Regions from separate parts of the Chryseomicrobium imtechense genome, predicted to be linked through region 3. Evidence: riboswitches for the same ligand, from Rfam matches in the RefSeq annotation. Region 3 holds a riboswitch; each other region holds the start of a gene.
What was found. Region 3 has a riboswitch for preQ1 ahead of queF (preQ(1) synthase). Riboswitches for the same ligand answer to the same signal wherever they lie in the genome.
Positions count from the first base shown of each region.

Region 1: it holds a riboswitch for preQ1, as region 3 does, so the genes downstream of both, AB5N96_RS09805 (QueT transporter family protein) here and queF (preQ(1) synthase) in region 3, are expected to answer to the same signal.
Region 2: it holds a riboswitch for preQ1, as region 3 does, so the genes downstream of both, queF (preQ(1) synthase) here and queF (preQ(1) synthase) in region 3, are expected to answer to the same signal.

Region 1 covers NZ_JBGOBM010000009.1:57,468-70,704, forward strand. Annotated here, with positions in the region: gene AB5N96_RS09795 (rhodanese-like domain-containing protein) at 1-152, opposite strand, end outside; gene AB5N96_RS09800 (MBL fold metallo-hydrolase) at 204-1,598, opposite strand; PreQ1 riboswitch class I at 1,760-1,804, shown strand; gene AB5N96_RS09805 (QueT transporter family protein) at 1,812-2,297, shown strand; gene AB5N96_RS09810 (phospholipase D family protein) at 2,394-3,842, shown strand; gene AB5N96_RS09815 (nitric oxide synthase oxygenase) at 4,443-5,495, opposite strand; gene AB5N96_RS09820 (tetratricopeptide repeat-containing diguanylate cyclase) at 5,610-7,205, opposite strand; gene AB5N96_RS09825 (SDR family NAD(P)-dependent oxidoreductase) at 7,303-8,043, opposite strand; gene AB5N96_RS09830 (protein adenylyltransferase SelO) at 8,064-9,473, opposite strand; gene AB5N96_RS09835 (YtoQ family protein) at 9,667-10,107, shown strand; gene AB5N96_RS09840 (tRNA dihydrouridine synthase) at 10,323-11,285, opposite strand; gene rlmD (23S rRNA (uracil(1939)-C(5))-methyltransferase RlmD) at 11,323-12,675, opposite strand; gene cydS (cytochrome bd oxidase small subunit CydS family protein) at 12,752-12,859, opposite strand; gene AB5N96_RS09855 (cytochrome d ubiquinol oxidase subunit II) at 12,872-13,237, opposite strand, start outside.
Region 2 covers NZ_JBGOBM010000005.1:49,722-62,958, forward strand. Annotated here, with positions in the region: gene AB5N96_RS06380 (tripartite tricarboxylate transporter TctB family protein) at 1-15, shown strand, start outside; gene AB5N96_RS06385 (tripartite tricarboxylate transporter permease) at 30-1,556, shown strand; gene AB5N96_RS06390 (GAF domain-containing protein) at 1,677-2,585, shown strand; gene AB5N96_RS06395 (DegV family protein) at 2,603-3,463, opposite strand; gene AB5N96_RS06400 (hypothetical protein) at 3,672-3,944, shown strand; gene AB5N96_RS06405 (sensor domain-containing phosphodiesterase) at 4,079-5,572, shown strand; gene AB5N96_RS06410 (MFS transporter) at 5,612-6,811, opposite strand; gene AB5N96_RS06415 (class I SAM-dependent methyltransferase) at 6,874-7,593, opposite strand; gene AB5N96_RS06420 (queuosine precursor transporter) at 7,670-8,302, opposite strand; gene queF (preQ(1) synthase) at 8,314-8,814, opposite strand; PreQ1 riboswitch class I at 8,911-8,957, opposite strand; gene AB5N96_RS06430 (CapA family protein) at 9,126-10,214, shown strand; gene AB5N96_RS06435 (YkvI family membrane protein) at 10,290-11,336, opposite strand; gene menC (o-succinylbenzoate synthase) at 11,350-12,462, opposite strand; gene AB5N96_RS06445 (GNAT family N-acetyltransferase) at 12,459-13,237, opposite strand, start outside.
Region 3 covers NZ_JBGOBM010000003.1:280,977-285,580, forward strand. Annotated here, with positions in the region: gene AB5N96_RS04665 (DUF3219 family protein) at 126-425, shown strand; gene AB5N96_RS04670 (LLM class flavin-dependent oxidoreductase) at 436-1,428, shown strand; partial or broken gene AB5N96_RS04675 (YybI family spore inner coat protein) at 1,517-1,789, opposite strand; gene queC (7-cyano-7-deazaguanine synthase QueC) at 1,863-2,516, opposite strand; gene queF (preQ(1) synthase) at 2,563-3,063, opposite strand; PreQ1 riboswitch class I at 3,183-3,229, opposite strand; gene queE (7-carboxy-7-deazaguanine synthase QueE) at 3,383-4,111, opposite strand; gene queD (6-carboxytetrahydropterin synthase QueD) at 4,104-4,574, opposite strand.

The DNA.
Region 1 (13,237 bases), on a different contig from region 3:
TATTCTGCTGGTGTTCGAACATCTATGAACTGTTTCGAGTTATCATTCAAGACCGCTTTTAAATCGGTCGTATTGATGGATGCCGTTCCTTTCGCACGCATCATTCGCCATGCGATAAAACCAACTACACCAGCAATCACTATCCATTCCATCTTCTAATTCCCCTATCTACTTTTAATTACTAAATTCATTGCATCGTGAACTTATTTTTTTTGTTCACGTAGGTAAGCCCCGTAGCCACCCGCCATATGTTTCACATCTTCATAACCAAGTGATTTCAATACACTGGATGCAATCGCTGAGCGCGCGCCTCCTTGGCAATACACAAGGACTGTCTTGTCTTTTGGAATGTCCGTGTCACGAATTTTCCCGAGGAAATGATGGTTGGCTTGATTTAAATGTCCATCTCCCCACTCCACATCGTTGCGAACATCTACTACATACGTTGACTCTTTTTCCGCTTCCTCTAAAAATTCTTCAACGGACAGCGTCTCATAGGCATCATGTTGATTCCATTCTGCTACAACATCTACCGGAGCATAACCAATGATACGGTCAAAATGAATAGAATGCATCGATTCAATAATCGCTTCCTTATCATAAGGTTCACCAATGATTACTAAATCTTCATCATAGTTCGCTAGCCATCCTGTCCAGTTTGTAAACGATTTATTATACGGAATAGTAATTGAGCCTGGAATAAGTGTTTTTTCAGCTAATGTCGCCGGGCGCGTGTCAATGACTAGTGTGTTGTTATTCTTAAGTGCCTGCTTCACGTCTTCTGCCGAAAGATCAGGCACACGGTCTGTATGTTTTAATACTGTCGGACCTACTTTATTTACCTTTTTCATTTCTGCAAAATAAACAGGCGCCTCTGGTTGATCTTTTAATAGTTCATCTACGAAAGCTTGTTCATCGTCAATTTGCATTGCCCAGTTGAATTGTTTTTCATACCCAACTGTAGAGGATGGAACGGCCCCAAGAGATTTTCCACAAGCAGAACCTGCTCCATGTGCTGGCCAAACCATTAAATAGTCGGGTAGCTCTTTAAATCGTTGTATAGAACGAAACATGTCGCGTGCTCCACTATCTGCAGTGCCTTCTGCGCCAGCTGCTTTTTCTAATAGATCTGGCCGACCAACGTCTCCAACGAATACGAAGTCACCTGAAAAAATTCCCATAGGTTTCGTAGCTCCGCCACCACGGTCAGTAAGGATAAATGAAATGCTCTCTGGGGTATGACCTGGCGTGTGCATCACTTCAAAGTCGATATTTCCAATGGAGAACCTGCTTCCATCTCTCACGAATTCCACATCAAGACCTTCTGTGTACCCGTACTTCCAGTTTTCATCACCTTCGTCCGAAAGATAGAGTTTCACTCCATGGTCTACCGCTAGTTGTCTCGACCCAGAAACAAAGTCTGCGTGAATATGTGTTTCAGTAGCTGCTGTAAGTGTAAGCCCTTCTTTTTTTGCAACTTGAACGATTTCATCAATAGAACGAGATGGATCAATTACGATTGCTTCACCCGTACGTTGGCAACCAACTAGATACGTGTATTGTGCGAGCTTATCATCAAAGAAAGAACGAAATAGCATAATCATTTCCCTCCGCTTAATTAGTTTTTTGTTTGTACGAAAAATATACCATAGGGGGTATAAATGTTCAAGTAGTTTGTTTATAATTAGTTTTTCACTAAATCTCTCCCTTTAAACTTCAGTTGACGCTTTTCTGTCTTTGTTGTAAAATCAACTCTTGTGACTTCGTGGTTCGAGATCCTCCCACGCAAAAAAACTAAGGAGTTTTGACAAATGAAAATGAAAACACTTACGGTCAATGCAATTATTGCTGCACTATATGTAGCTGTATCATTGGCGGTCCCTGTACTTGCTTATGGGGCGATTCAATTCCGTTTGGCGGAGATGTTCAATCATTTGATTATCTTTGACAAGCGCTATTTCTTTGGTATTGTAGCTGGTGTATTTATCACGAACATCTTTTCACCTAATGGGATTTATGATGTTTTGTTCGGAGTAGGACATTCCGTGATTTCTCTACTAATCGTTTTAGCTGTAATTCCGTTAGTAAAAAAAGATTCGCATAAAATGATAATTAATACACTCGTTTTTACATTTACAATGTTTATAATTGCTTATCAGCTTGTGTTAGTTCTTGGACTGCCATTCTTCTTGACTTGGTTAACTGTTGCTGGCGGCGAATTAGCAGTACTTTTACTTGGTATTCCAATTTTCATTGCACTGAACAAACGTTTAAACTTTTCACGACTTCTCGACTAACGTGTACACACTGTGTGCACGTTTTTTTTTATACTTGTTTGGGTATCTTTGATAAGAAAGAACTATACATAGAGACTAGGAAAGAGGACTGAGAAAATGGGGAGATTTAAAAGGTGGTCGAAACGAAAAAAAGTTCTATTTATTGTAGTGATAGCTTTGATTGTAATCTATGCAGGAATGATTTTATGGCACACATTCAAGCCATTGCCTGAAGGTATTTCGTATGCAGGTGACTTACAGCCTATTTCTTCAATAGATATGCTCACGGATTTAACATACGCAGTGAATGAAAATAGTGAAGAGCGACAAACAGAAAATGAAATTTTCTCGAGCATATATCAAATGATTGAAGAAGCTGAAGAATTCGTTGTCGTAGATTTCTTTTTAGTCGATGGTTTTTATGAAGAAGACGAGGGGTTTCCCCCTATTGCAGATGAATTATCCGAAACTCTTGCAACGAAGAAATTAGAAAATCCAGAGATGCCAGTGATTTTTATAACGGATCCTTTAAATCAAGGATACGGTTCCTATGAAAACAAGTGGTTCAAAAAAATGCGCGATGCTGGAGTTGAAATCGTCTATACCGATTTAGACCCTTTACGAGATTCAACACCGATTTATTCAGGAATTTATCGAACGTTTTTCCAGTGGTTTGATTTTGGAGGAGAAGGTTGGATTCCAAATGCCATGGCGAGTGAAGCACCAAAAATGACGGTCGCTTCGTACTTAACATTATTAAATGTCAAAGCTAATCACAGGAAATTAGTCATTACTGAAAAAGAGGGCTTAGTTTCTTCAGCAAACCCGCACGATGCGAGTGGACTGCACGGCAATATTGCACTAAAGTTCACCAGTTCTCCTCTTCTCAACGACATGCTTGAAGCAGAAGAAGCGGTTTCTTTGATGTCCGGTGGTCCGAAGCTTCCCCGCGTCCAAGAAGTTGAGGAGGAAGCTGAGTACGAAGGTCAATTATTGACAGAGAAGAAGATTTTAGATGCGCTCCTAACAGATATCGCCGCTACAGAAGAAGGTGATTCTATTGATTTGATGATGTTTTTCATCGCAAAAAGAGATATCGTCAATGCACTAATCGATGCAGCCAATCGTGGGGTTGAAGTGCGCATGATTTTAGATCCGAATGAAAATTCTTTTGGGCGTCAAAAATCTGGTCTCCCTAATCGACCTGTTGTTCAGGAAATGGTAGAAGATACCGAGGGCAAGCTAGAAGTACGCTGGTACAATACGGTGGTCGGTCAATATCATACAAAAGCCATTCATATTCAAACAGACCGTTCGGTGATTTCAAGTGGTGCAGCCAATTATACAGAGCGGACTTTGGATAATTATAATTTGGAGGCGAACTTACGAGTGGTTGCTGACAGTGATAGTGAGTTGGCAGAAGAATTCTCTAGTTATTTTGAGCGTCTGTGGACGAATGAAGATGCTGCATTTACCGTGGATGTGGAAGAGTACCAGGATAGCTTTACATGGTGGCAGCGTTGGATTTATAGTTTTCAGAAGCTGATTAAAGTGACTACGTATTAGTTTTAGATGTGGAGCCGACTGGTCAGAAATTGTGCGAGAAGACAGCGTGGACTGTGAAGCGCTCTTGGCTTCATAGGCCGTGATGGCTTCTTGCGGGATTTCTAGGAGGCGCAACTCGATTTCGTTCAAAGTCGAAATTAAAAAGGTGAAAGGCACCATCTGTAACTCAATCTCTGGCGCTACGGCAGTGAGTTCCAGGGGGAGCATACCGGAGCCTCCTCTTGGCATACGAGAAGCTTGCACTTCTCGCCTCCACTGCGGGGTCTCCGGCATACTCTGATTCCCCAGGAACTCACTGCCTTCTCTTGTCGATTGAAAAAAGTAACAACAACTATTTACAGCACTCCCTCAGCAAAATAGGTGACAGGCACCTTATTACTGTCTAAAGCTACTGCACTAAATACTCGACACAAAATCTTTTTATGAAACTGAAGTTGAGTGCAGAGGAGGGGCTGACTCCGGAGGGATTAAAAGCGGAACGTGAGACCCCGGAGGCGTGAACTTGCGCTGAGGAGGCTCACGACGCGCCCTCGGAAAGCAGCCCCGCAACGGAACTCAACGTTTAAACAGCAAGCCTCATTCAGATGGCTTGCTGCTTTTTCAATAGGGATTCTTTTGATAATAAAAATTTGGAGATTTCGTAGTATTGTCGTAAGATTTATGGAATACATGGGTAGCCGCAGGTGACATCGGCGGAATTAACCAACTCCACATACCCGTTACATCTCGTCCATTTTTCATTTCTTGCTGTTCAAACTGCTTAAACTGCACAGCTGCCGTGTGATGATCCACGATACTCACACCTTGCTGTTTAAAAGAATGGAGAACCGCCAAATTCAACTCCACTAATGCACGGTCTTTCCATAGACTAGAAGCTGACTTTTGGTTCAAATCGAATAACTCTGCGACACGTGGCAACTCATTGTAACGATCTTCATCCGCTAGATTGCGTGCGCCGATTTCCGTTCCCATATACCATCCATTAAACGGTGCAGCCGGGAAGGTAATCCCTCCAATTTCAAGCTTCATCGAGGAAATGATGGGTACAGCATACCACTTTAATTTTAAGGAAGAAAATTCTGGATGTTCCGGGTGAGTAATGGGTACCTCTAGTACAACATCAGACGGAATTTCAAAAAGTTGTGGAGATTTATTACCTACTTGTACGATGAGAGGCAATAAATCAAAGCGCGTTCCCGCACCTTGCCAACCCAGCTGTTCACAGACTTTGGTGAACTCTAGAGAATCTGGATCTCCAATTATTTCTCCTTCTCGCTCGTAACCGGCATAGCGAAGCAATTGATGATTCCAGATGCGAACATTTGGATGGAAAATAGAAATCGTCGGTTTAATTTTCCCATCATTTGTAGCAAACGCAATGTGGTATATAAGAGCGTCGAAGATTTCTTGTTCTGACTCAAGGGTGCGGTGATCATGAACGTGCATCGTCTGCCAAAACAAGCGACCTATGCATTTATTGCTATTACGCCATGCCAACTTCGACCCATATTCTAGCTCTTCGCGTGTCAACGTATACGTTCCAGTAGTGTATATCTCTGTTTCTATTTCATTTCTACGCGCTTCAAAAAAGTCCGGTGACTTTTCAAGCTCTTGGCAATATATTTGTAAAAACTCTAATGCTTTGTCTAGCATACGGGCGTCCCTCCACTCTTTTTTAATAGTAAACGTAGAGAGAATAGAAATGCAAAAAATCGACTTGTTGGACTTATGAAAGTATGACAAGTTTATGGCGTAAAAAAAGAAGCTCTAGGTGAGCTCCTCTGAATAAAAGTAAATCTGATTTCGTCCCTTTTGTTTCGCTTCATATAAAATGCGATCAATTGTGGCATACGTTGTCTCAAAATGAGTTTTTACTTGCTCGGTTGTCTCTATACCGCCACCACTTATTGTAAGAACCTGTTGTTTCCCGTTATATTCATACGTGATTCCAAGTCGCTTTATCTCCTGTTGAATGGACACGATCAACTTATTTGGGAGTTGCTCATCTCCACATGACGCAACAATCAAAAATTCTTCCCCACCCATTCTCGTAACAATTCCATCTTTAGTTAACTGAACAACAACAGTCTCAAGGGCAGAAGCTACTTGTTGTAACACATGGTCACCCGCAACATGTCCTTGGCTATCATTGTAGTGCTTAAAATAATCAATATCTAAAAGCATGAAGACATATGAACCTGGTCGCATTGTGGCTAAATACTGGATCAAGCCCCGCCGATTATACACTTTTGTCAGCTCATCTTTATATGTCGTTTCCTTCAATTGAGAATTTGATTGTTTTAATTGCTCAGCAACTTGTCGTTGATGATCAATTTCATACGTCAATTGTTCATTCAGTGTTGCCATCTGCGAGAGATCTGTTGAGTGTTTTACTTCAATGCGGAGTAATTCAAGTTTATTACGAACACTTGTCGATTCGATTGCCTGCTCTGTCTGATGAAAAAGTTTGTAATAGGCAAGTGCGGATTCAAAATCTTCATTCTTCTCATGAAACGAAGATAACTTTTCATAAATCTTTCTTAGTAAGTGGTGCGCATCTAATGATAGTGCTAATTCTTTGGCTTCTATCAAAAGTTCCGTATAACTAAATGAAAAGTCTTGCACAAGCTCTGCCAAATTTAACAAAATCTCAGTTTTATAGAAACGGTTGCCACCAGATTGAATATAAGAATAAGCCATACGCAAATGATTTTCAGCTTGTGTGAAATCACGTTTCCGTATATAGAGGGCACCTAATTTATTTTCTATATCTGCTAATGCGGATATGTCTGTTAGTTGCAGCAACAACTCTTTGCTCTGTTGATAGTAGGAGAACGCAACATCAAGAAGCTCCGATTGAAATGCCAACTGCCCAAGGTTTTCATAAATAATAGCTTGGAAATACAGTTCATCAGATTGGATGGCGAGTTCTAGCGCTTCTTTGTAATGTTTTTCGGATAGTTCAAACTCTCCTGTCTCTCGATACACTTCACCGATGTTGTTATTTGCTCGGCATGCTACTTGAATCGCATTCACCTGATCTGCACTCGTTTTAGCTTGGTAAAAATAGCGCACCGCTTTTTCATAAAACCCATTGTAAAAATAAACAACGCCAATTAAATTCAAGGCTTTAGCAAGTCCCTCGTCGTCATGCAATGTTCTGAAGTGCCTTTCAGATTTATAGGCATGGTCCAGACATTTATCCATAACTGTCAAATACCGATTCCCGAGAGCAATCCAGAAATGGAGAGTCGCACGTTGGTCTACTCGTTCGCAAGATTCAAGCAACTGAAGCGCTTCATTTATTATCCGTTCTGGATGCTTAGTTATGTCTTGTTGCCATTGTTTAACGTATTCTTCCAACTTTGCTCCCCCCTTGCTCTTTATTTGATTGTATGGAATAGCCATCAAAAGGTAAATCATTTTTCCAAAAAAAAAATAAACCGCAAGTGTCTGCGGTTTATTTAAGGGAATACCCTCCATCAACGATAAGGTCTGTTCCATTAATATAACTGGCTTCATCTGAAGCTAAAAATAGTACGGGCGCTGCAATTTCATGTGGTTGGCCATACTTGCCTCTTGGGTGATGAGAGGAATTTTCATCAAATGCTCGCTGGCTGCCATATGCTTTAACAGCAAGCTCGGTTTCAGTCGGGCCTGGTGAAATGCTGTTTACACGAATACCTTCCCCAGCATGACGAAGGGCAGCACTCTTAGTCATCGCAATGACTGCAGCCTTTGTTCCGCTGTAAGCAGGTAGCATCGGATTAATTTTGGCTCCACCTAAAATTGCCGCATTGTTAATGATGACACCTGACTTTTGTTTAGACATGACTTGCAGCGCGTGTTGCATGTAGAGGAAGATAGCGGTTTGATTGACTGCAATCAATTCATGCCACTTATCTAGTTTCACGCGAGACAGCGGACCGGTCGCAACGGAAAGCACTCCTGCGTTGTTAAATAAAATATCGATGCGGTCTTCATGTTCCAGCACTTTTTTGAAGAAGGCTTCGATTTGATCTGGCTCATGATTGTCTACTGCGATGAAATGCGCATGATCTGATTCGATTTGTGCAGCTTTTTCTTCACTCCGACCGCTAAAATAGACGTCTGCTCCTTCTTTCACAAACTGTTTTACTACTGCTCCACCAATACCGGATGTACCGCCATTTACTACAACTACTTTGTCTGAAAATCTCATTGTCTTCTCTCCTCTCAAAATTAAGTACCGCAATAGGTTACAAAATCTTGTCCTGTTTCAGGTGGACCTTGATCAAAAGCAAGTTGTTCTTGTGAATACATATAGGGTTTTTCTAGGTGTTTTAACAAGGTCATCACGTTCTCCATCGAGCCAGTCTCCGCTTCATCGAGTGCTTGTTGGACTAAATGATTTCGCGGAATGAGGACGGGGTTGGAAGCTTCCATCAATTGTTGTTGTTCAGGTGTTCGTTCCCCTTGTGCTTGTTCGTACTGCTTTAGCCACGCTTGAACATCCGCATGTTTAAAGAATTCATCAGAATAATTCTGTAGTGTGAGTGCTACGAATGTTCTTGTGAAATCGGGTTTATATTGCTGCATTAATTGCAAAAATTGGGATGCAAGTTTCAATGTTTGCTCTGTATTAGGAAGACCAATTTTTTTGGATAGGCCCATGTTATATGCTTGTTGGAAAAGTTCAGGATAGCTATCTAATACTTCCTGTGCCACTTCGATTGCTTTCTTTTGTGTGTCCCCTAGCAGAGGCAGCAAACTTTCTGCGAATCGTGCAAGATTCCAGCCCGCAATCCCAGGTTGATTTCCATATGCATAACGCCCTTGTTGATCAATCGAGCTAAAGACGGTCGCCGGGTCATACGTATCGAGAAATGCGCATGGTCCGTAGTCAATTGTTTCACCACTTAGTGTCATATTGTCTGTATTCATCACGCCGTGCACAAAACCAACGAGCTGCCACTGTGCAATGAGAGTTGCCTGTCTTTTTATGATTTCTTGTAGTAGAGATTTGTATGGATGTTCATTTACCGGAATGGCAAGGTGTTCGATTGTGTAATCCGCTAAACTGCGCAAATCTTCTACACTTCCAAACTGGGCAGCATACTGAAACGTACCTACACGAATATGGCTTTTCGCGACTCGAGTCAATATAGCACCCGGTTTTACAGTTTCTCGCTGGATGCCTTCCCCTGAGTAGACGACGGCAAGACTGCGCGTTGTGGGAATCCCTAAGTGATGCATGGCTTCACTGATAATATACTCCCGCAGCATCGGTCCGAGGGCTGCGCGTCCGTCTCCCCCGCGTGAAAACGGTGTTCTGCCTGAACCTTTAAGCTGAAGATCATAGGTTATGTAATCTTTTCCTTGTAGCTCACCAAGTAAAATCGCGCGCCCATCCCCTAACATCGTGAAGTTAGCAAATTGATGGCCGGCATAGGCCTGTGCGATTGGCTGGCTGTTCTCAAACGTCTCGTTGCCGGCTAGGAATTTGGTGTAGTCAGCCGGATTACCAGCAAAGCCTAGTTGCTCCGCGACCGTTTCGTTCCAGATGATGAGTTGCGGATCTGCAACAGGTGTAGGAAGGATTTCTTTATAGAATGTTGCTGGAAGTGTTAGATAGCTTTGCGTGAACTGCATAAATGGTCTTCCTTTCGTGTTGGAACGTTGTACAAACAGTATACAGTTTAGGCACTAGAAATACGAATTATAAGTATGGTCATTCACCAGGCTAGTGACACTCTCCATAAATACGTGAATAGCGTGTTTCTGGCGTTCACAACTCGATTTCGATACACTTGATAAATCAAGAGCTAAAGGAGGAGTTAATACGATGGAACTTGTAGTGTATTTAGCAGGACAGATTCATGATGATTGGCGTGATGAGGTAAAAGCAAAAGTACAAGAGAAGAACCTCGCGATTACGTTTGTTTCTCCTCAAACTAATCATGATCGATCGGATGCAGTAGGGGAAGATATTTTAGGGAAGCAACCTAGCGCGTATTATAAAGATGATGCCGCTTCAGGTATTAATAATTTACGGACACAAGTTCTCCTAAATAAGGCTGATGTTTGTATTGCGTTGTTTGGGGAGTCCTATAAACAGTGGAATACAGCCATGGACGCGACGGCAGCAATCACACTTGGAAAACCAACTATCATAGTGCGTCCCGAATCTTTGATCCATCCTTTGAAAGAGTTATCGAATAAAGCAAATGTGACTGTGGAAACAGTCGACCAAGCTGTCGACGTTCTTGCGTACATCTTTGAATAGAAAGGGGTTGGGCAGCTAGGGGTTTACGACTTGGTTGCCCGTTTTGTGACCTGCGGACCGTGTTTTGTGACCCGAGCGAGCGTTTCTGTGCCCTCAAAACTCATTTGTGTGCCCTGAGTCATGTTATGGAAACTAAACACCCGGCTCCACTAAAAAATCAGCACCCTCTCTCAATCTAAGTTTGAGAAAAGATACTGATTTATGCGCGCAGCGAGTTATTCCGGAAGTACGAAGTTTTCAAGAATTTGTCGCACTTCAGCCGTCGATTTTGTATGCATCAACTGGTTGCGCAACTCTCCTGCACCTCGGAAGCCTTTTACATAAATTTTGAAGAAGCGATGCAATCCCGAAATCGAACGTGGCACTTCCTCTGCGTACTTGTCTTGCAAGTCCAATTGATAACGAAGCAAGTCGAGATACTCTTGACTTGTATGTTCCCGTGGCTCTTTTTCGAACGCAAATGGATTTTTGAAAATCCCGCGCCCGATCATGACACCATCAATCCCATACTTCTCCGCAAGCTCAAGACCTTTCGCACGGTCCGGAATATCTCCATTGATTGTTAACATCGTATTCGGAGCAATCTCTTCGCGTAAAGCTTTTATTTCCGGAATAAGCTCCCAGTGCGCATCCACTTGACTCATCTCTTTACGCGTACGTAAATGGATCGATAAGTTGGCAATGTCTTGTTTCAAAATATGCGCAAGCCACTCTTTCCACTCCTCAATCTCCGAATACCCAAGACGCGTCTTCACGCTGACTGGAAGACCTCCAGCTTTTGCAGCTTCAATTAGCTCAGCTGCGGTATCTGGACGAAGAATCAAACCGCTTCCTTTTCCACGTGTTGCGACGTTTGGTACCGGGCACCCCATATTAATATCAATCCCTTTGAAGCCCATCTCAGCCATACCGATACTCATCTGGCGGAAATAATCCGGATTGTCTCCCCAAATGTGTGCGACCATCGGCTGTTCATCTTCTGTGAACGTCAGACGGCCACGGACGCTCTGGATACCATCTGGGTGGCAATAGCTATCGGAGTTCGTAAACTCTGTAAAGAACACATCAGGACGGCCTGCTTTTGCGACGACATGGCGAAACACCACATCGGTCACATCTTCCATTGGTGCGAGCACAAAAAATGGTCGCGGCAAGTTCTGCCAAAAATTCTCTTTCAACATGTTGTAAATCCTCCTACAAATGAAACCATTGTTTCTAAATCGTTAAATATGTCACGCACTCGACATGCGTTGTATGTGGGAACATATCCACCGGCTGTACTTCGTGCACTTTGTAACCACCATCTTCTAACAGGCGCAAGTCCCGAGCGAGCGTTGCTGGGTTACACGATACATAGACAATGCGGCGTGGTTTATGCTCTATCAGCGTATCAATCAACTTGCCATCCAACCCTTTTCGAGGTGGATCGACAACGACGACATCTGGAAGTCTTCCGTCTTCATACCACTGTGTAATCACATCTTCTGCTGCTCCGACTTCAAACTCAGCGTTTGTAAAGCCATTCAGTTCTGCATTGCGGCGGGCATCTTCCACTGCTTGTGGTACGATCTCAACACCCAGAACTTGTTTTGCTTGTTGTGCGAGGAACAACGAGATCGTGCCAATTCCGCAATACGCGTCCATCACCGTTTCGTTACCTGTCAGACCTGCTGCTTCAAGTGCTTTTTGGTAGAGCACGTTTGTCTGAAGCGGATTGATTTGATAGAACGAGCGAGCAGATATTTCAAATTGAATATCTCCGATGGAATCGACGATATGCGATTTTCCCCAGTGAACAAATGTCTCTTCTCCAAAAATCACATTTGTACGCGTTGGATTGATGTTTTGAACGATCGACACTGTTGTCGGCTCCACTTCAAGAATGAAGTGAATCAAACGTTCAGGTTGTGAAATCTTTTTCGTTTTCGTCACGAGCACGACCATCGTCTCGCCACTTGTGCGACCTTTACGAACGACTAGGTGACGGAGTTGGCCGCGACCTGTCTTCTCATCATAAGGCTCTAAACCAAATTCTACTGCCTGTTCTTTTAAAGCGAGCATCAAGCGGTCGGCTTCTTCACTTTGAATCAAACACGTCGGTGTGTTGGCGATATCATGAGAGCCAGATTTATAAAATCCTGCCACTACGCGACCTTCTTCTACGCCAAACGGAATCTGAGACTTGTTGCGGTACCGCCACGGGTTGTCCATGCCAAGAACAGGAAGAACGGTCGTATGCACTTTGCCGATTCTCTCCATTGCACTTCGCACCTGTTTCTCTTTCATCATCAGTTGTCCCTCGTAGCTAAGGTGTTGCAACTGACAACCACCGCACGAGTCAAACACCGGACAAGGAGCAGCTACTCGGAACGGAGACGACTCGACAATCTCAACAAGCTTTGCGAAACCATATTTTTTCAATGCTTTCACCACATGAACTTCAACTTTTTCATCCGGTAATGCGCCTTTAATAAATATAGGGTAGCCATCGACTTTTGCGACGCCCTGGCCATCATGTGTTAAATCTTCTACAAAAACCGTCAAACGGTCATTTTTCTTTACAGTCATTCTTTAAACCCCGTTCTTTTTTGCATGATTTCTTCATTATAGCATGAAAAAACTCCTGCCGCGGCAGGAGCTGATTCTACTTTTCTTTTCGAATGATTCCGTCTTTAGGCGCCCACCAGAAGACCGCTGCGATGGCACCAAACAGTACAATGAACGGAGCGTAAAAGATAAAAAAGTTTGTCATGATGATATCCTCCTAAGCGTGATTGTCTTCTTTTTTGCCAGCGACATAATCTTTGTTGAATAAGAATAGGCGCAGGAGCAAGTACAGTGACGGTAATAACAAACATAGTCCTGCAATGAACGCAATGATCAGTGCAATCGCCATCGTTTCATTTGTAAACCCATCATAAATCGTTAAATACGGATACAACAAGTACGGTCTGTGCGACCAGCCGTATGCGAAAAAGGCGATAAAGAATTGCCCGACGAGCAACAAGAAAGCCCATCCGTAATTTCGTTTTGTCCACAATAGATACACCGTTCCGAAGAACATCAAACCTGAAATCAAGAACGCCCACCAGACATCCAAGATATTCGCGTAATGCTCTGGGTTATGTGC
Region 2 (13,237 bases), on a different contig from region 3:
GGATTCCCGATTTAGGACGGTGATACAAGATGGGAACAATTGATTATTTACTCAACGGATTTTTAGTTGCTTTTCAGTGGCACAATATTCTTTTTGCACTTCTCGGTGTAATAATCGGAACAGCTGTTGGCGTCCTCCCTGGTATTGGACCGATGAGTGGTGTGGCACTACTCATCCCTATCACAGCTACTCTAACATCTGGTCTACCAGTCGAAATGGCAGCTACAAGCTCGATCATTCTGCTTGCAGGTGTGTACTACGGAGCCATGTATGGAGGATCTACTACATCTATCTTACTAAATACACCCGGTGAATCGTCTTCTGTTGTGACAACATTAGATGGGTATCAGATGGCTCGCCAGGGGCGTGCTGGTGCAGCACTTGCGATTTCAGCTATTGGTTCATTCGTTGCTGGTATTGTGTCATTGATTGGACTGGTGCTTCTTGCACAGCCCCTTTCAAAAATCGCAATTGACTTTGGTCCAGCTGATTACTTTTCCCTGATGCTATTAGGTTTGGCTGCTGTAAGTGGACTCGCAGGGAAATCTGTGACGAAAGCTTTGATTATGACGGTGGTCGGTCTAATGCTTGGAACGATTGGAATCGATGCAGTCTCTGGTATCGCTCGTTTTACATACGACTCCCCTATCCTTTTTAGTGGAATTGAGTTCTTAACGATAGCTGTAGGGCTCTTTGCACTTGGTGAAGTATTTAAGACGATCTTTGAAAAAGAGACTCACGATGAACCTGTAGCTAAGATCACGCGAATTCTCCCAACAAAATTAGACTTGAAACAAAGTGCGGGACCAATCGGACGTTCTTCAATTTTAGGATTTTTCCTTGGTGTTCTCCCTGGCGCAGGAGCGACGCTCGCTTCCTTCTTCTCTTATATTTCCGAGAAGAAATTAAGTAAGGATCCAGACTCATTTGGTAAAGGAAATATCGCTGGAGTTGCCGGTCCAGAATCAGCCAACAATGCCGCTTCTGGCGGGGCCATGATTCCTCTCTTGACACTAGGGATTCCGGGTTCAGGTACAACAGCCATCTTGATGGGTGCATTCATTATGTACAACATTCAGCCAGGCCCATTGTTATTTGAAGAACACCCTCAAGTCGCTTGGGGCTTGATTGCAAGTATGTTCCTAGGGAACTTGATGCTATTGATCTTGAACATGCCGATGGTGCGAATTTTCGCGAAAATCATTGAAACACCGAAAAAGTATCTGTTACCTTTAATCATTGCGATTTCTGTATTCGGTGTCTATGCCGTACAGTACACTACGTTTGACCTGCTGCTACTTATTGGCTGTGGTGTCTTTGGTTACTTACTGGCGAAACATGATTATCCGCTAGCTCCATTAGTGCTTGCATTAGTACTAGGACCAATGATTGAAAACAATATGCGTCGTGCTTTGACAATTTCAAATGGAGATTTTAGTATCTTCATTACAAATCCGTTATCTTTAACTTTCTTGATTGTTACATTGCTATGGCTAGTAGTTCCATTGATCCTACGTATGCGAGGAAAAAACGTAATTATTAGCGAAGAAGCTTAATTTTTATCCAGTCACATTTTGTGATTGGATTTTTTTACATTTGTTTGAAAAAAACTCATGCTTGTAATTCGTGAATATGGTATCTTTATGATACGAATAATAATCGAAGGAGGGGCAAAAATGGGGCAAACGATTGCCGTATTGCATATTGATCGGTCCAAAAAGCTACTCAGTCCTCTCCTAGATCGGTCTTCACTATTTTCACACCTAACAGAAGATGAAGAATCTATCATTTGGGATAAAAGTAACACATCAGATTTCAGTCCGTTTCAACTTGTTCTTCACCATGGGTTATACGAAATTGTGATGGGTACTACACCGAGCGGAAACCATTTTGCTGTGTTTACGGCACACGAAGAAAAAGCTCTTCGTTCTTTATTTGAGATTGAATCTACAATGCGAAACCAACAGATGAAATTATTTGAGCTCGCGAAATCAAGAACAATCACTAAAGAATCGTTAAAAGAAACAATAGAGAGTGCTTGTGAGACCATCGCTCAATTAATTCAAGTGGAGCGAGTTGGTATTTGGTTATTCAATACCTCTCAATCGATTCTTGAAGCACAAAATATTTACGACGCGCGTTATGCGGAACATCTAGTCGGAGACAAAGTCGATGACATCCACTACCCTACTTATTTTGAAGCGGTTCAAAGTGCGCGGTCATTAGCTATTCATGATGTAGCGACGGACCCTAGAGTTGCCGAGATGTACCCATCTTACTTTGAAGGGATGGGGGGCATTCTCGGTGCCTGTCACCATTTACCAGCAGTTCCCATATGGTGCCTGTCACCCATCCTGAGCGGTCGTTCATCGGATAAATGCTTGATTTATTCTACACTAACCACAATTTATTCTACCGAAAGTGACTTTTCTTCTACCGAAGTCATATTATGGAAACTATTTATTCTCGGTGCCTGTCACCATTTACCAGCAGTTCCCATATGGTGCCTGTCACCCGAGATAAACCGAAACAAGCCCCTCACTACCCGCAAAAAAAAGACTGCAACGACTCAAAAAGAATCGTAGCAGTCCATTTTTATAATTTACTTCTCCATAAATAACATAGAAAGCCCACCAGGCCCCACATGCGTTGCGACCGCAACACCCATTTGCATAATATAAATATCGCCAGAGAACGTCGTTTCGGCTTGAATTTTTGTCTGTAAGTCAAGCGCTACTTGGCGATCCGTCGTATAGCCAATTAACAAAAATGTTGTGTTCGTAGAATCATTTCGTTTCGAAAACTCATCCACATAATGCTTCAGTACCCGATTTCGGCCACGCTCTTTTGCAACCACTGCACCTTTGCCTTGCTTCATTGACATGATTGGCTTAATGTTTAACAACTTTCCAATAAGTGCACTCGCGCCTGAAATGCGCCCACTTCGAATCAAATGACTCAAGTCGTCCACTGATAAGAAATGCTTTACTTTAGTTTTATGTGATTCTACAAATGTCACGATGTCTTCAAAAGAATGACCTTCTTTTTCTAGCTCTGAACTTTTCATGACAAGCCAACCACTTCCATGACTCATCGATTTTGAATCGACCACGTGGATCTTTACTTCCGATTCAGGATTCTCTTCAAAAAACTGAGTACGGCCGAGTTCACCAGATTGATACGAAGCACTCGTACCACTCGACATACAGATACATAGAATTTCTGAATATCCGTCTCGTATCGCTTTCTCAAAGAATTCGACATATAGCGATGGGCTCGGAGCACCTGTAGATGCTGCTTCGCTACCCGCTTGAAGCTTTTCAAAATATTGATCTGTTGTAATGTCTAATCGATCTTTATAATCCGTACCCTCTATCGTTACAGTTAAAGGAATAATATCAATCTCATAAGCTGTGATGACGTCTTGTGATAAATCACACGTCGAATCTGCCATTAATTTCATAAAAATAAGTTGCCACCTTTACGTATTTCCTATTAGTGTAAGCGATTTCGTGTTTCATTATTAGTGACAACTGTCATATAAACTTGATGTAGTTGTGAATTATTTGTGATTTTTAGCATTTAGTAAAGTTTCTAAACTATTCATACTGTTAAAAAACGTCGAACATGGTATCTTTATGATAATCACTTGAAACGGAGGAGGGGTATTCATGGGGCAAACCATTGCAGTTATTCTTATCGACCCTAGCACCCTCGATTTTCATCCACTAATCGATACTACGAATATCATTTCATTACTTACCAATGAGCAAAAAGAACAGTTCATGGAAAAGCATAAAACAAATGAAAATTCATCGTTCACCTTTTCAATTCAAGAAATAGCCTATGAAGTAGAAATTACTAAAACACCCTCTGGGGATTTATTTGCGGTTCTTAAGTCTCTACAAGAGTCTACAAGAGAAATCCTTAAAGTCTCTTCTTGAACTTGAATCGACAATGCGTGAACAACAAATGAAGTTGTTCGAACTCGCACAATCACGGACCATCACTAAAGAATCATTACGTGAGACTTTTGAGCATGCCTGTCAGACGATAGCAGAACTTATCCAAGTTGAGCGTGAGAGATGTACCCCCAATACTTCAAGGCCATGGGGGTATACAGTCCATGTTAGACGCCCCCATTATGATGAGTACGGGTATAGGCGGGGTGTTATGCTGCGAGACATTGTCGAAAAGGCATTGGTCAGAGTTAGATCAAACTTTAGTGGGCACACTTGCTGATATGGTTGCTTTTTTATATGAACGTATTTACCGCATCGAGACCGAAGAACGAATGAAACATCTAGCTTACGTAGACCAAACTACGGGACTCATGAATCAAAATGGCTTTGAACAGACGGTTGCTTCTATCCTTACAAATTCTGAAGATGGAAAGTTAATTTATTTAGTGATCGATCAGTTTGTGACTATTCAAGAAGTATTGGGATTTGATGGTGGCGATCAGGTGCTTCAACAGATTGCCGATCGATTGACTGCACTCTTCCCAAACCCGTCCCATGTAGCTAGATTGGCGATGGACCACTTCGTACTATTTGTTCCAAGTTTCCTTGCTACGCCTTTAGACGACCTGTTAATCCAATTGAAAAAACCTTATATCATCAAAGGTCAAGAAGTGTATGTTTCGTACAGTTATGGAAGTGCGACCTATCCAATTCATGGGACTAGCGTAAAAGAGTGTTTGCAAAATGCGCAAATTGCACTTAGCTATGGAAAAAAGTTAAGCACTCAAAGTATTTCCTCTTTATATAATCCATTTATGAAAGAGGCCAGCCAAATTCTGTTCGATACTGAATTTAACCTTAGAAAAGGGTTGGATATGCAACAGTTCAGTTTGTATTACCAACCGCAAGTGAATGCACGCACTGGAGAAGTTGAAGGCTTTGAAGCGTTAATACGTTGGCAGCATCCCGAAAAAGGAATTATTCCTCCTATCGACTTTATCCAGCATGCAGAATCGACCGGCCTTATCTTACCGATTGGTGAATGGGTCATTGACCGCGTATTTTACCAACTAGAACAGTGGAGAGACCAAGGAATTGACCAATGTAGCATTTCAATTAATGTTTCACCACGACATTTTTTACACGAAAAACTGATTCCTCATTTAGAACTTTGTTTACTCAAATATAACGTGAAATCTTCTGACGTCATTATTGAGATAACAGAAAATGTTGCGATGGGCGATTATTTAGCTGCGCAAAGTCGGATAGCCGAACTCCATGCTCTAGGATTTAAAATTAGTATCGATGACTTTGGTACAGGATTTTCTGCGTTTATCTACTTGCAGCATTTTACTATCGATGAGATCAAAATTGATCGGCAATTTATTTTAGATATCGAGAGCAATAAAAAAAGCTTAGGTATTGTGAAATCCATCCTAGACTTGGCGAACCTTTTAGACTTACGTGTTGTAGTCGAAGGAGTCGAAACAGAAAATCAACTGCATCTTCTTTCTCAGCTCGGATGTGAAACGATTCAAGGCTATCTATATAGTCGCCCATTAGATACCAACCAATTGAAAACTTGGTTACATGAAAGAAGCGCCCACTAGTTGTGAGCGCTTCTTTTACAAACCATTTATCAATACAAGTTATTTTCTATAATAAAGTATAAGTATAGGTAGTAGCAGTAAAGCCATACTCATACCTACAATACCAAGATGTGCATAACTTGTGAGTCCCACTATAATTCCAGAAACTAGGCTCCCTAGCGTTCCAGCAATTGCCACAAGCACATCAATCGTCCCCTGATACTTTGCCCGCACCTCTATACTCGTCGAGTCGATGAGAAGGGATGTCCCAGCAATCAAGCCAAAGTTCCAACCAAGACCTAACAAAACAAGAGGAATCACCATCTCAACTAAACTGTCTCCAGCAGCTTGAAGTGTAAGAATTCCTGTTATTCCTAAAGTCACACTAGCTGCAATGATCATTGGAGAGCGGCCGATTTTATCTACAAGCACTCCGGTAATGAGTGAAGGTAGATACATGGCGGCGACATGAAGACTGATGACAAGTCCGACCGCACCAATTGCGGCACCGTGTCCTTCCATATGAATAGGTGTCATCGTCATAATAGCTACCATTACAAACTGTGTAATGACGAGAACTAGAGCTGCTAGAATAACTCCTTTTTTTGAAGTGACCTCTAGAAGGCTCGTAGCCGTTGGTTGTTGTGTTTTAGCAAGTTCTTTTGCAAGGAGAAATGGGTCTGGTTTTAAACCAATAAATAGTATCAAACCTGCAATGAAGTATGCACTGGCCGCCAAAATAAACGGACCTGTTAATGTAGGAAGCGAGAGGGATTCTGCTACTCGTCCCATCGGTCCCACTAAATTTGGTCCTGCGACTGCACCTAGTGTAGTCGAAACAAGTGCAATACTTACAGCTTTTCCTCGTTGTGTCGGAAGTGCAAGGTCTGTTCCCGCATAACGTGCTTGAAGGTTTGTTGCTGTCCCAGCACCATATATAAATAATGCTACAAAAAATAAAGGAATCCATTCCAACGTCGTCCCAATGATAACGCCTATCGCCCCTAACGCTCCTAAGAAGAAACCGATACTAAGTCCAATGCGGCGTCCAATCTTTTGTGTCAGTCGTCCTATAGTAAAAGCGGTAGCGGCCGAACCCAGTGTAAAGAGCGCTGCTGGAACACCCGTCAGTGTCGTGAGCCCAAATAAATCCCTCGCAATCAAAGCTCCAACAGTTATTCCTGCCGCAAGTCCAGCTCCCCCAAATATTTGGGATAAGACTACTATCCATAAAGTCCTCTTGTAAATATTTTCTCTCATGTTTTTCTTTCCTATTCTGTACGAAGTAGTTTCTTATTTACCTTACACTAGTGATGCATTTGTTACGATAGTTTTTTCAAAAGAATGTGATAGAAGTAGGAAAAGAAAGTAGTATTGTTTTGTAGCGCGACTTCTTCTTCTAGCCAGTGATACGATTCATCTAAATAGTCCATTATATAGCTAAGCCCTTTTACTTCTACGTCATATCTCTTTCCTAGTTGATTGCTCCAATGCAATAAATCTTCCAGAGGATAGAGTATGCGCAAATCTGAGCTTTTTTGAACTCTCTCTTTCACTTGTTCTACATGTAGATCATAGATCTTTCCTATAGTTTCTAACTGTATATCAGCAGTTGGCGACAATGCCCGAAAATTTTCTTCGAGCGCTTTTGCAGCTGGATTTTCTGAAATGATGGAGAGTGTTCCTCCCTGATTTAGTTGATTGGCAAGCTTTTGTATGAGCTGTTGTGGATTTTGTGAATGTGCCAGCACATTATGACAACAAATCAAATCATAGGATTCTTCTAAAGCCAACTTTGACTGATCATGGTTGAGAATCTGATAGTGGATAGACAGATTTTGATTAGATGCCTCATAGCGACATTTTTGAATTTTTTTATAGTCTTTGTCAGTGCCCGTTATAGTTGCACCCGGATAGGTTTTACTAAGTTGTCTTGTCAACCATCCTTCTCCACATCCGACATCTAAAATTTGAGGCTGCGTCTTTAGAGCAGGTAATTGATGGAGTAGTAAGTTTGCGTAATGATGGGGTATGTAGGTCATTTCTTCACCTCAGTGCATTTGTTTTGACTCCATCATAGCATGAAAAAAACTCCCCATTTTTTGGGGAGCTAAATACTTACGACACAGCAATGACTTTTTGTTGCTTTATACCTTTTCGTATCCCATACACCACTCCATAAACTAATGGCGTAGTAGCAATTGATGCAAAAAACTTTACAACATATTGTGTTGCAATCATTCCGATAAGAACTCCTACCGGAACCGTTCCTGCAAATGCAATCGTAATAAAAATAGTTGTGTCGAGTAATTGACTAGCCATTGTAGACGCATTATTTCGAAGCCACAATTTCTTTGCACCATGACGCTTTTTCAGCTTATCAAACACATAGACATCCAAATTTGTACTGATGAAATATGAAATCAAACTAGCTACAATAATACGGATACTGCCACTTAAAATCTCCTCAAACGCTAACTGGCCTTCCCAAAACGATGCGGAGGGTAAGGCAATTGTGATGCCGATAAAAAGAATTGCAGCAAGTTGCGTGACGAGACCAGCGCGAACCGTCTGCTTAGCTTGTTCTTTCCCGTACACCTCGACAATGACATCAATAATTGGGTAGGTAAAGATATAGATCACGACGGCTGCAGGCAAAATCGCAAATTCTCCGATTGAAAACAATTTAACTGCCACAATGTTTGCAAGAATCAGCAGGCCTACAAATAATCCATTTAGATAAAGTAACATGCCGCGACCTCCTACCGGTTATCCACTTTTTCAGGATAGAGATCGTGATTCATTAAACGGTGGAATGCCATCTCTTCATATTTTGTACCTGAGCGTCCGTAGTTGCACCATGGGTCAATCGAAATTCCACCACGTGGTGTAAATTTGCCCCACACTTCAATGTATCGAGGGTTAAGTAGAGTGATTAAATCATTCATGATGATATTTACACAATCTTCATGGAAATCCCCATGATTACGGAAGCTGAATAGATACAATTTTAATGACTTACTCTCGACGATCTTTTGATCTGGAATATAAGAAATATACATCGTGGCAAAGTCTGGTTGACCTGTAATTGGGCAGAGACTAGTAAACTCCGGTGCATTGAATTTCACAAAGTAGTCCCGATTTGCGTGCAGACTGTCGACCGCCTCTAATACTTCTGGTGCGTAATCTTGTGGATACTTAGTACCTTGATTTCCGAGCAATGTAAGCTCCTCTAATCCTTGTTCGTGTGTTCGTCCTGACATAAAAAAATCCTCCTTGAAATGTACTTGTTCAAGAGAGGAAAAAAATACGAATGCATACAAAAAGCCATGCCCGGAATGGACATGGCGAAGTGACATGTATCCATAGTTTTTTATAGAGGGTGTCCGCTATGAACCTCTCCTGCACAAGCAGGTTTATTTACTTTCTCAGTATATCAAAATTCCGATTAGTTTAGAATGTATTTTTTCAACTCTCTCATTCTCATATTAAAAATTATTAGATATTTTTTCCTATACAGTGTACCTAGTATTTATTATGATTAAAGCAATGAAATGGAAGAGAGTTGATTACTATGAAGTGGTTCTCATGGACTGCTTGGGCAAGTTTGCTCATTGTTATCAGTGTTATTGCATATTCAATTGGTTATCAAAAAGTTCAAGAGCTTTTGCTTCCTACCTTTTCCTATGAGCTCACTTTTCATCCTATCGACCGTTCTTCTCAAAATTTCGAACTTCCTACTCGCACAGTAACCATTGGAATGGCTGGGGATGTCTTGTTGCATAAAGATCTAAACAATTATGAAGATTACCGTCCATCCTTCAGTGGTGTCCGAGAAATGACCCAATCATTGGACTTCTTCTTGATCAATTTAGAGTCTCTAGCAGCTGGGGAAGCATTTGAGCTTTCTGGCTATCCAAATTTTAATAGTACTGACACAATTGTCGATGGGTTAGTTGATCTCGGGTCCGACTTAGTCATGGTCTCGAACAATCACACTCTTGATAAACGAGCAGCCGGATTGCGCCAATCGCTTGCAAATTTACAAGCGCGGGATTTACCCTATGTTGGCGCTTATGCATCTGAAAAAGACGCTGCCACGAAACGCATCTTTGAAGTAGATGCGCTTACAATCGGGGTTGTTTCCTATACATATGGGCTAAATGGACACATCGTGCCAGCCGACCAACCCTATCTTGTAGATCTTATCGATGTAGCAAAAATTCAAAGTGATATTCGTGACTTGGATGCGGAAGTAGATCTTGTAATTGCACTTATGCACTGGGGAACTGAATACGAATTAGAGGAAAATGAGGAACAAAATTACTTAGCAACGATTGCACACCAGGCAGGAGCAGATATCATTTTTGGTGGACATCCGCATGTTCTACAACCTTATGAAGTAATGGAATCTGGCGATAAAAAAACACATATCTTCTATTCCCTTGGAAACTTCTTTAGTGGGCAGACAATTGAAAACACCAATTATGGCGGCGTTGCCGTTCTGTCTGTTGAAACAGATGGCGACGACATTCTAGCTATTGAGCCTTCTTTTTATCCAACAGAGGTGACATTTACTCCCGACCGTGTTGTTGTAAACCCTATGCCAGAGTCTCAAGCAAGCTTTTGGACAAATCATATCGGCGTACCTCTTTATGAGTAATTGAAAAGTTCCCAGGGAAGGTTTCAAAACGCGAATTTCCTTGCGTAGTGAAATCATCCCTAGGAACTTGATAAATTATTTCTTTCGTTCTCGAACCCATGCGACGATAATGGTAGCCATGAGGGCAAAGCCTAGGTAACCAACTGTTGAATATACTTTACTCACAAGAGTCGTAAATCCAACTAAACTTGCTACGTAGCCTGCTATACCCACGAATACAATCACATACTTGAATGATTTATGGTCCGGCTGAATAAATCGAACTGTGAACGAATAAAACATCCCGACTGCAGTATTATAAATCATGGCAAGTAAAGCGATTGCCATCAAAATCCCCACTACTGGATGAATCTGCGTTGCAAGTTCAAGTGTCGGCAAATCAACACCAGCGATTGTGTCCACTTTCACAAACAAAGTTACATTCACTAAGATGATCATCAGTCCAAGTAATGCCCCACCTAATGCACCACCAATTCCTGCTACACGACGATCTTTTTCCGCCCCACCCATCACAATCAAGAGTGCAGCCCCGCAAGCGATATTATACGAAACGTAAAGCAATGCCCCAAGGAACCAGTTCCCTGCTGCTGAAGATTGTTCTATTGCAATTGCATTTGCTTCAGCAATCGATAAATCCATCGTTACTAGTGAATACCCAAGAATGACTAAAATCACTAGCAATAAATACGGCGTGATAGAGGCAATGACATTTAAAATGCTTTTCAGGTTCAGTAATAGAGTTAGAATTGTTAGAACGACCATGATGATGCTTCCAATGCGAGCATCTAACCCGAAGACTTGTTCAAATGTAGAACCTGCCCCTGCAAACATAACCACGGCTACACCGAACAAGAAGAATGTAATGAGTACATCCAGTGCAAGTCCTAAATAACGGCCACCTATATGATAAATAACTCCTTTATGTGAGGTAGTTTGTAATTGAGATCCAAGCTGCGCAAGTGTCATCCCGAGAAATGCAAACAGTGCTGTCGCTACAACTCCTCCTGCTATCCCCCATATACCAAAACTCGTAAAATATTGTAGGATTTCTTGACCAGAAGCAAATCCCGCTCCCACAATTAATCCGACGAACGCGCCAGCCATCTGTAAACTTCGTTTCATAAAACTACCTCCGTCAGTCTAAGTTGTAAGTTTTTTTCATCACAGTGTAGTCTTCTACTGCTTTATAGTCTAGTTTATAGCCAATACCTGCCGATGTTGGTACGTGAATAACGCCTTTATCTACTACCACCTCAGGCTCGATGATATCTTTCACCCAGTAGCGAGAAGATCCTGCTGTATCACCAGGCAATATGAAATTTGGAAGAGTCGTGAGCGCGACATTATGGGCACGGCCAATTCCTGCTTCTAGCATACCCCCACACCACACCGGAACGCCTTGATCCATACAGTAATCATGAATTTGTTTTGCGACTGTCAATCCGCCTACACGACCAATTTTTATATTAATAATTTTTGTTGCACCTAATTCCACTGCTTTACGAGCGTCTTCAAGAGAATGAATACTTTCGTCAAGGCAGATGGGTGTCGACAGTTCTTTTTGTAACGTTGCATGGTCGATAATATCATCTGATGCAAGTGGTTGTTCAATCATCGTCAAATTGAATTCATCTAATTGCTTAAGAAGTGCAGTATCTTCTAAACGGTAGGCTGAATTTGCGTCTGCCATAATCGCGACATCTGGAAACTCGTTGCGGAGCGTACGCATCACGTCAACGTCCCAGCCCGGCTTGATTTTCACTTTGATGCGTTTATAGCCTTCTTCCACGTAGCCACGAACCACTTCTACGAGCTCTTCCACTGAATTTTGGATGCCAATGCTAATCCCAACATCGATTTGAGTTTTTGTACCACCAAGTGCAGCTGCAAGTGATTGATTCGATTGCTGCGCATAGATGTCCCAAATAGCGCCCTCAATTGTCGACTTCGCCATATTGTTTTTGCGAATGGTTGAAAATACTTCCGTCACTTCATCCGGATGAGCCAACTCTTTGCCTAAGATAAGCGGAATGAGGAAGTCTTCAAGCATATGCCAATTCGTTTTAAACGTTTCTTCGTTGTACCAAGGGGACGAAAACGCAACGGATTCTCCGTAACCAACTGTTCCTTTTTCATCTATTGCTTCTAATAGAATGAAATCCTTCGTTTGAAAGGTGCCAAAACTAGTCGAAAATGGACTTTTCATTTCCATTTGTAAGTGGCGTAATGTGACTTCAACAATTTTCATAATGCGGTTCCTCCATAATAAACTTCTGATTTTTTTACAAATATGTAGGAATGCCAGTCCCTATCCTGCTTTAGTTCTATTGCACAGTAATCGTTTGCTACTAACTCTTGAAACAGCTTTCGAGAATCTAGCCTCCACTGGATGGCCAGTTTCGGATCCTGTTTTTTTAGCGCTTGAAAATCTTTAGGAATCGGCATTGTATAACTTTGTGCAGAACCGACTTTTCGTATATTCGTCAAGAGAGGCATCTCATTCACCCATACGATATCCGCTAAACTTTCAGGTTCAGGAAAGTCGATTTCACTTCGAGAAGCTGTAGTTGGCCAGTGTACTTCAAAACGATCAGAGGGTAGACCTGCATTTAGACCGTCTGTCATCTCCCCATAACAATTCTCTAAATACTTAAAAGATACCGCTCCAAGCTTAGTCAAATTCAAATACCCATTCCGGGCCTCAAGCGGATCATAGGTCCATACCATGTGAGTAAAGCCTCGCTTAGCAGCAAATGTTTGTTGATGATATTTCAGCGCTTCTCCAACTTTTTTGGATTGGTAGTCAGGGTGAACACCAAGCATATGCGAGCATAAATAGGCTTTTCCGTCCGAGAACCCTGCAAATCCGTAACTAAATCCAATTAAGTCTTCTCTATCAAAAGCACCGACGATGACTCCTCCGTGTTTGATAGCTGTCATCGTCTGATGGAGGGGAATAGGTTCCATGTCCCATATGATTCGTTCGAGGGCTTGCATGCCTGCCAAATCTTCACGAGATTGTA
Region 3 (4,604 bases):
ATTTCAGGTATCTCCTTCACCCTATCTTTTATTGTACTCCAACTAAACAAAGCAGAAAATTTGTTAAACGTTTTCGGCGAGTGGTAACATGGACAAACTTAGGTAACTATTGAGGAGGATCCGTAATGGTAAATGAAGTGATTTTGGACGATTTTTCTTTGAAGGTAACTGGTTTTGAACAGGGAGTCTCCACAAACAGTCCCGGAAAAAAAGCAAAGACGATTCGGTTTGATTTCGAAGTACGGGGCGGGAATGAGTACCACGACGTCACGGTCCATTTATACAAAAATACATTTGATGTAAAGGTCCCTGAACTCGATTTGAGCTTCAGAGGAACCATCAACAATTATTCTACTTCACGGACTGATTTCACAGATGAAGATTCTTCATCACTATTCAGCCTGGAGCTGATTGAAATTGGGTAGAGAAAATCGACTGAAATTAAGCATCCTGGATCAATCACCTGTATCCGCTGGCAAAACACCCGCTACAGCTTTGCAGGCTTCTATGGAGCTCGCAAAAAGTGGTGAACAGTTCGGGTACACGCGGTATTGGATTGCCGAGCATCACGATTTTACCGGACTGTCCTGTTCGGCGCCGGAAGTGATGCTGGGCTACATTGGGGCACACACCAAAACAATCCGTATCGGAGCAGGGGCGGTATTGCTTCCGCATTATAAACCGTACAAGGTTGCTGAAGTCTATAATATGCTAGCGACCCTGTTTCCTGGCAGAATTGATTTAGGGATCGGAAGGGCTCCGGGCGGATCAGCGGAAGTGACGATGGCTCTCTCGGAGAATTATTTGCAAAATGTTTATAAATTGCCGGAATCCTTTAAAGAACTTTTGCATTTCCTCAAAGATGATTTTCCGGAAGATCATATGTATTCAAAAGTATCTGCAGCGCCGCTTCCGGAAATTTCTCCTAAACCATGGCTTCTCGGGACAAGTAGTAAAAGTGCCAAGCTTGCTGCAGAGAATGGAAGCGCCTATGCATTCGGTCATTTTATGAGCGATAAAGAAGGGCCGGAAATCCTTAAAACCTACGAAGAAAATTTTCAACCGGGTTTATCCCAACAACCGGAATCAATCATAGCCGTGTCTGTCATTTGTGCAGAAACGACCGAAAAAGCTGAACACTTGGCAAAGAGTGGTTTTCTCTGGAAATTAAAAATGGTAAAAGGGGAAGGTAGCGTTGGGGTCCCTTCACTAGAAGAAGCCGAACACTATCCATATACAAGCGGAGATCAACAAGAAATTGAAGAGATGCGGCGCAAAATGATCATCGGCAATCCACAAGAAGTACGGGAGCAGCTTGAACAGTTACAATCCATCTACCACACTAATGAATTCATGATCCTTACTATCACTCATGACTATATGGATCGCTTACAGTCGTATAAATTGATTGCTGAAGAACTCTTGTAATAAAAACAACCAGTTAATTAAAGGCTAACTGGTTGTTTTTCTATTTAGCTGATTACATTTTGATGCTCTCCTCACACCTTTTTATATCCTAACTTCCAAAGATAGCAACATACTGATTTTGCAAACCAAATCTATTACCCGACCATGCTAAAGTATTCAAAACATACCCTAAAGAATCCGCATTATATCGCCCCGCAATTTTCTGATAGGCCAACAACTCAAACTGTTGATTGTAATCAAAATCTACAGGATACAACCCACTAAGCGGATTTACAAATCCAGTGATCGGACTCTTCAGCTTTCCATTTTCATCATAGATTTCATCTAAATACTCGCTGCCTCTTGCTGAAATGTCAATAATGATTGAGAGAGACATCGACCTCCATTTAGACTTGCCTAAGATGACTGAGGGTATCCTGCTCGCTAAAATACTCCTATTTTAACGATTGTACATAAGCTTCCATTCCTTGCAGACGAAGCTTACATGCTGGGCACTCCCCACATCCATCCGCAATTATTCCGTTATAACATGTCAATGTTTTTTGACGCACAAAGTCAAACGCACCTAGCTGATCTGCTAAAGCCCATGTTTCTGCTTTATCGATCCACATGAGTGGCGTATGTATAACAAATGATGTATCCATCGACAAATTTAATGTGACATTCAATGATTTTACAAAGGCATCGCGACAATCTGGATAGCCACTAAAATCGGTTTCACATACACCTGTCACAATATGCTTCGCGCCAATTTGGCTTGCTAAAATCCCTGCGAAGGATAAAAAAACTAAATTACGACCTGGTACAAACGTAGATGGGAGCTCGCCTTCCTCCCCTTCTTTTATTTCGATATCGTCTCGCGTTAACGCATTCGGTGCCAACTGATTCAAGAGCGACATATTTAAAATATGATGTCGTACGTTCAACTCCTGGGCAATTTGTTTAGCACATTCAATTTCGAGTGCATGGCGTTGTCCATAATCAAAAGTTACGGCTTCTACCTCTTTAAAGTTTTTTAAAGCCCAAAACAAACATGTTGTACTATCTTGCCCGCCACTAAACACAACAACGGCTTTATCATGTTTCATTATTTTTTCTCCTCTTTTTGCAAGCAAAGTTTAGTAAATTGAAAAATTAGCGATTATCAATTTTTTCAGGATATAAATCATGATTCATTAAACGATAGTTTGCTATTTCTTCATATTTTGTACCTGGACGACCGTAGTTGCACCATGGATCGATTGAAATACCTCCACGTGGTGTAAACTTGCCCCATACTTCAATATAGCGAGGATCTAAAAGTTTAATTAAATCATTCATAATAATATTTACACAATCTTCATGGAAATCACCGTGGTTGCGGAAACTAAATAAATATAATTTCAACGACTTACTTTCCACAATTTTTTTATCTGGAATATATGAAATATACATCGTTGCAAAATCCGGTTGCTGCGTAATCGGACAAAGACTTGTAAACTCTGGGCAATTAAATTTCACAAAATAATCACGGTCTATATGTAAATTGTCAACAGACTCTAAAACTTCTGGTGCATATTCAAATGTGTACTTCACATTTTGATTCCCTAATAATGTTAAATCCTCTAATCCTTCTTTTTGGTGACGACCAGACATAAAAAAACCTCCTTAAGTTAATACCGTAGTATTTCAAGGAGGGCTAACTATAACGACTCTAAATAATCTAGTAGAGACATAAAAAAGCCACATCCGATATGGACATGGCGAATTGTCATGTTTCCATAGTTTTTTATAGAGGGTATCAGCTATGAACCTCTCCTGAACAACTCAGGTATTTCATTAGTGTTCATTGTATTATATATAGTAGTACCTGTAAATCAATATTTTAACATGATACTTTTCTAGAATAATGTGAATTCATTTCATACTAAACTCAAGATTTCTCCACATTTGCCTATCATTTTACAGCCCAGACTTACACCCCTCTTTTATTTCCCCAGATGAGAGTATGCAGTTGTGGCAGTACTTTAACATCATTTAATTGTTCATCCATCATCACTTGATCAATGAGCATTTCATACTTTGCCAATAGATGATTTGCTAATTGTCCAGTGTCTGAAGTGGTAATATCATCATTTCCGACTTGTAAATAAAGGGGGATGTCTGGGTATCGTTGATGTACATCTTTGGCATACTCATAATCCTCTTGATTAAAGATAACGATTTTTAGGGACATATGTTGATTACCATTTCGAATTTTCAACTTCTCTAAAATAGTAGACAGCATCGAAAAATTTGTGGTCATACCAGAGCTAGGTGGCTTTGGTGAAATTGTTAATTCATCGATGTCGTATAGCCAATCCTGCCACTTACTTCCTTGCGTCTCTACCCCAATTTTTATATTATTTTGTTTTAAAATCGCAATCAGTGCACCTAGGTTGGAAAGAAGTGCTGGATTTCCTCCTGAAATTGTGACAAATGAAAACCTATTTCCACCAACACGTTTCAACTCTGTCCAAATATCCTCGGCCGTCATTTGCACGATTAAATGCTTGCCGCTGCCGTCCCATGTAAATGACGAATCGCACCAAGAACAGGCATAATCACATCCAGCTGTGCGTACAAACATCGTTTTCTGACCTATTACCATGCCCTCGCCTTGCATTGTAGGACCAAAAATTTCAATTACAGGGACTTTACTCAACTTCCATCCATTCCCTTCTTGCTTCAGCATAGCTCGTAGGCGTTTCATATAGCTTTACAAACTCTACACGTGCGCCATCATACCGTTGCTCCTTTTGCAAAGCACCATGTAATTCTTCATAAATCCAAACAACAATATTTTCAGCTGTTGTATTCATCGGAGGTAGCGTTTCATTGATATAATGATGGTCCAAATACGTTTCGATTTGCTTCCACATTTCCTTAATTTCTCCAAAATCAATCATCAATCCTCGATCGTCCGTATAACCGCTTAAGCCTAAAATCACACGATACGTATGACCATGTAGATTTTTACACTTTCCCTCATAGTTATGGAGATGATGTGCGGCGTCAAACGTAAACTCTTTACTGACAAGTACACGATTTGCATGATACTTCAATTGACTACTTTTAATATCCACATCGATTTTTTGTAGCTTATCGACAATTCTAAATTCAGGCATATGTTAAAATCTCCTTCAGCTTATAAATAT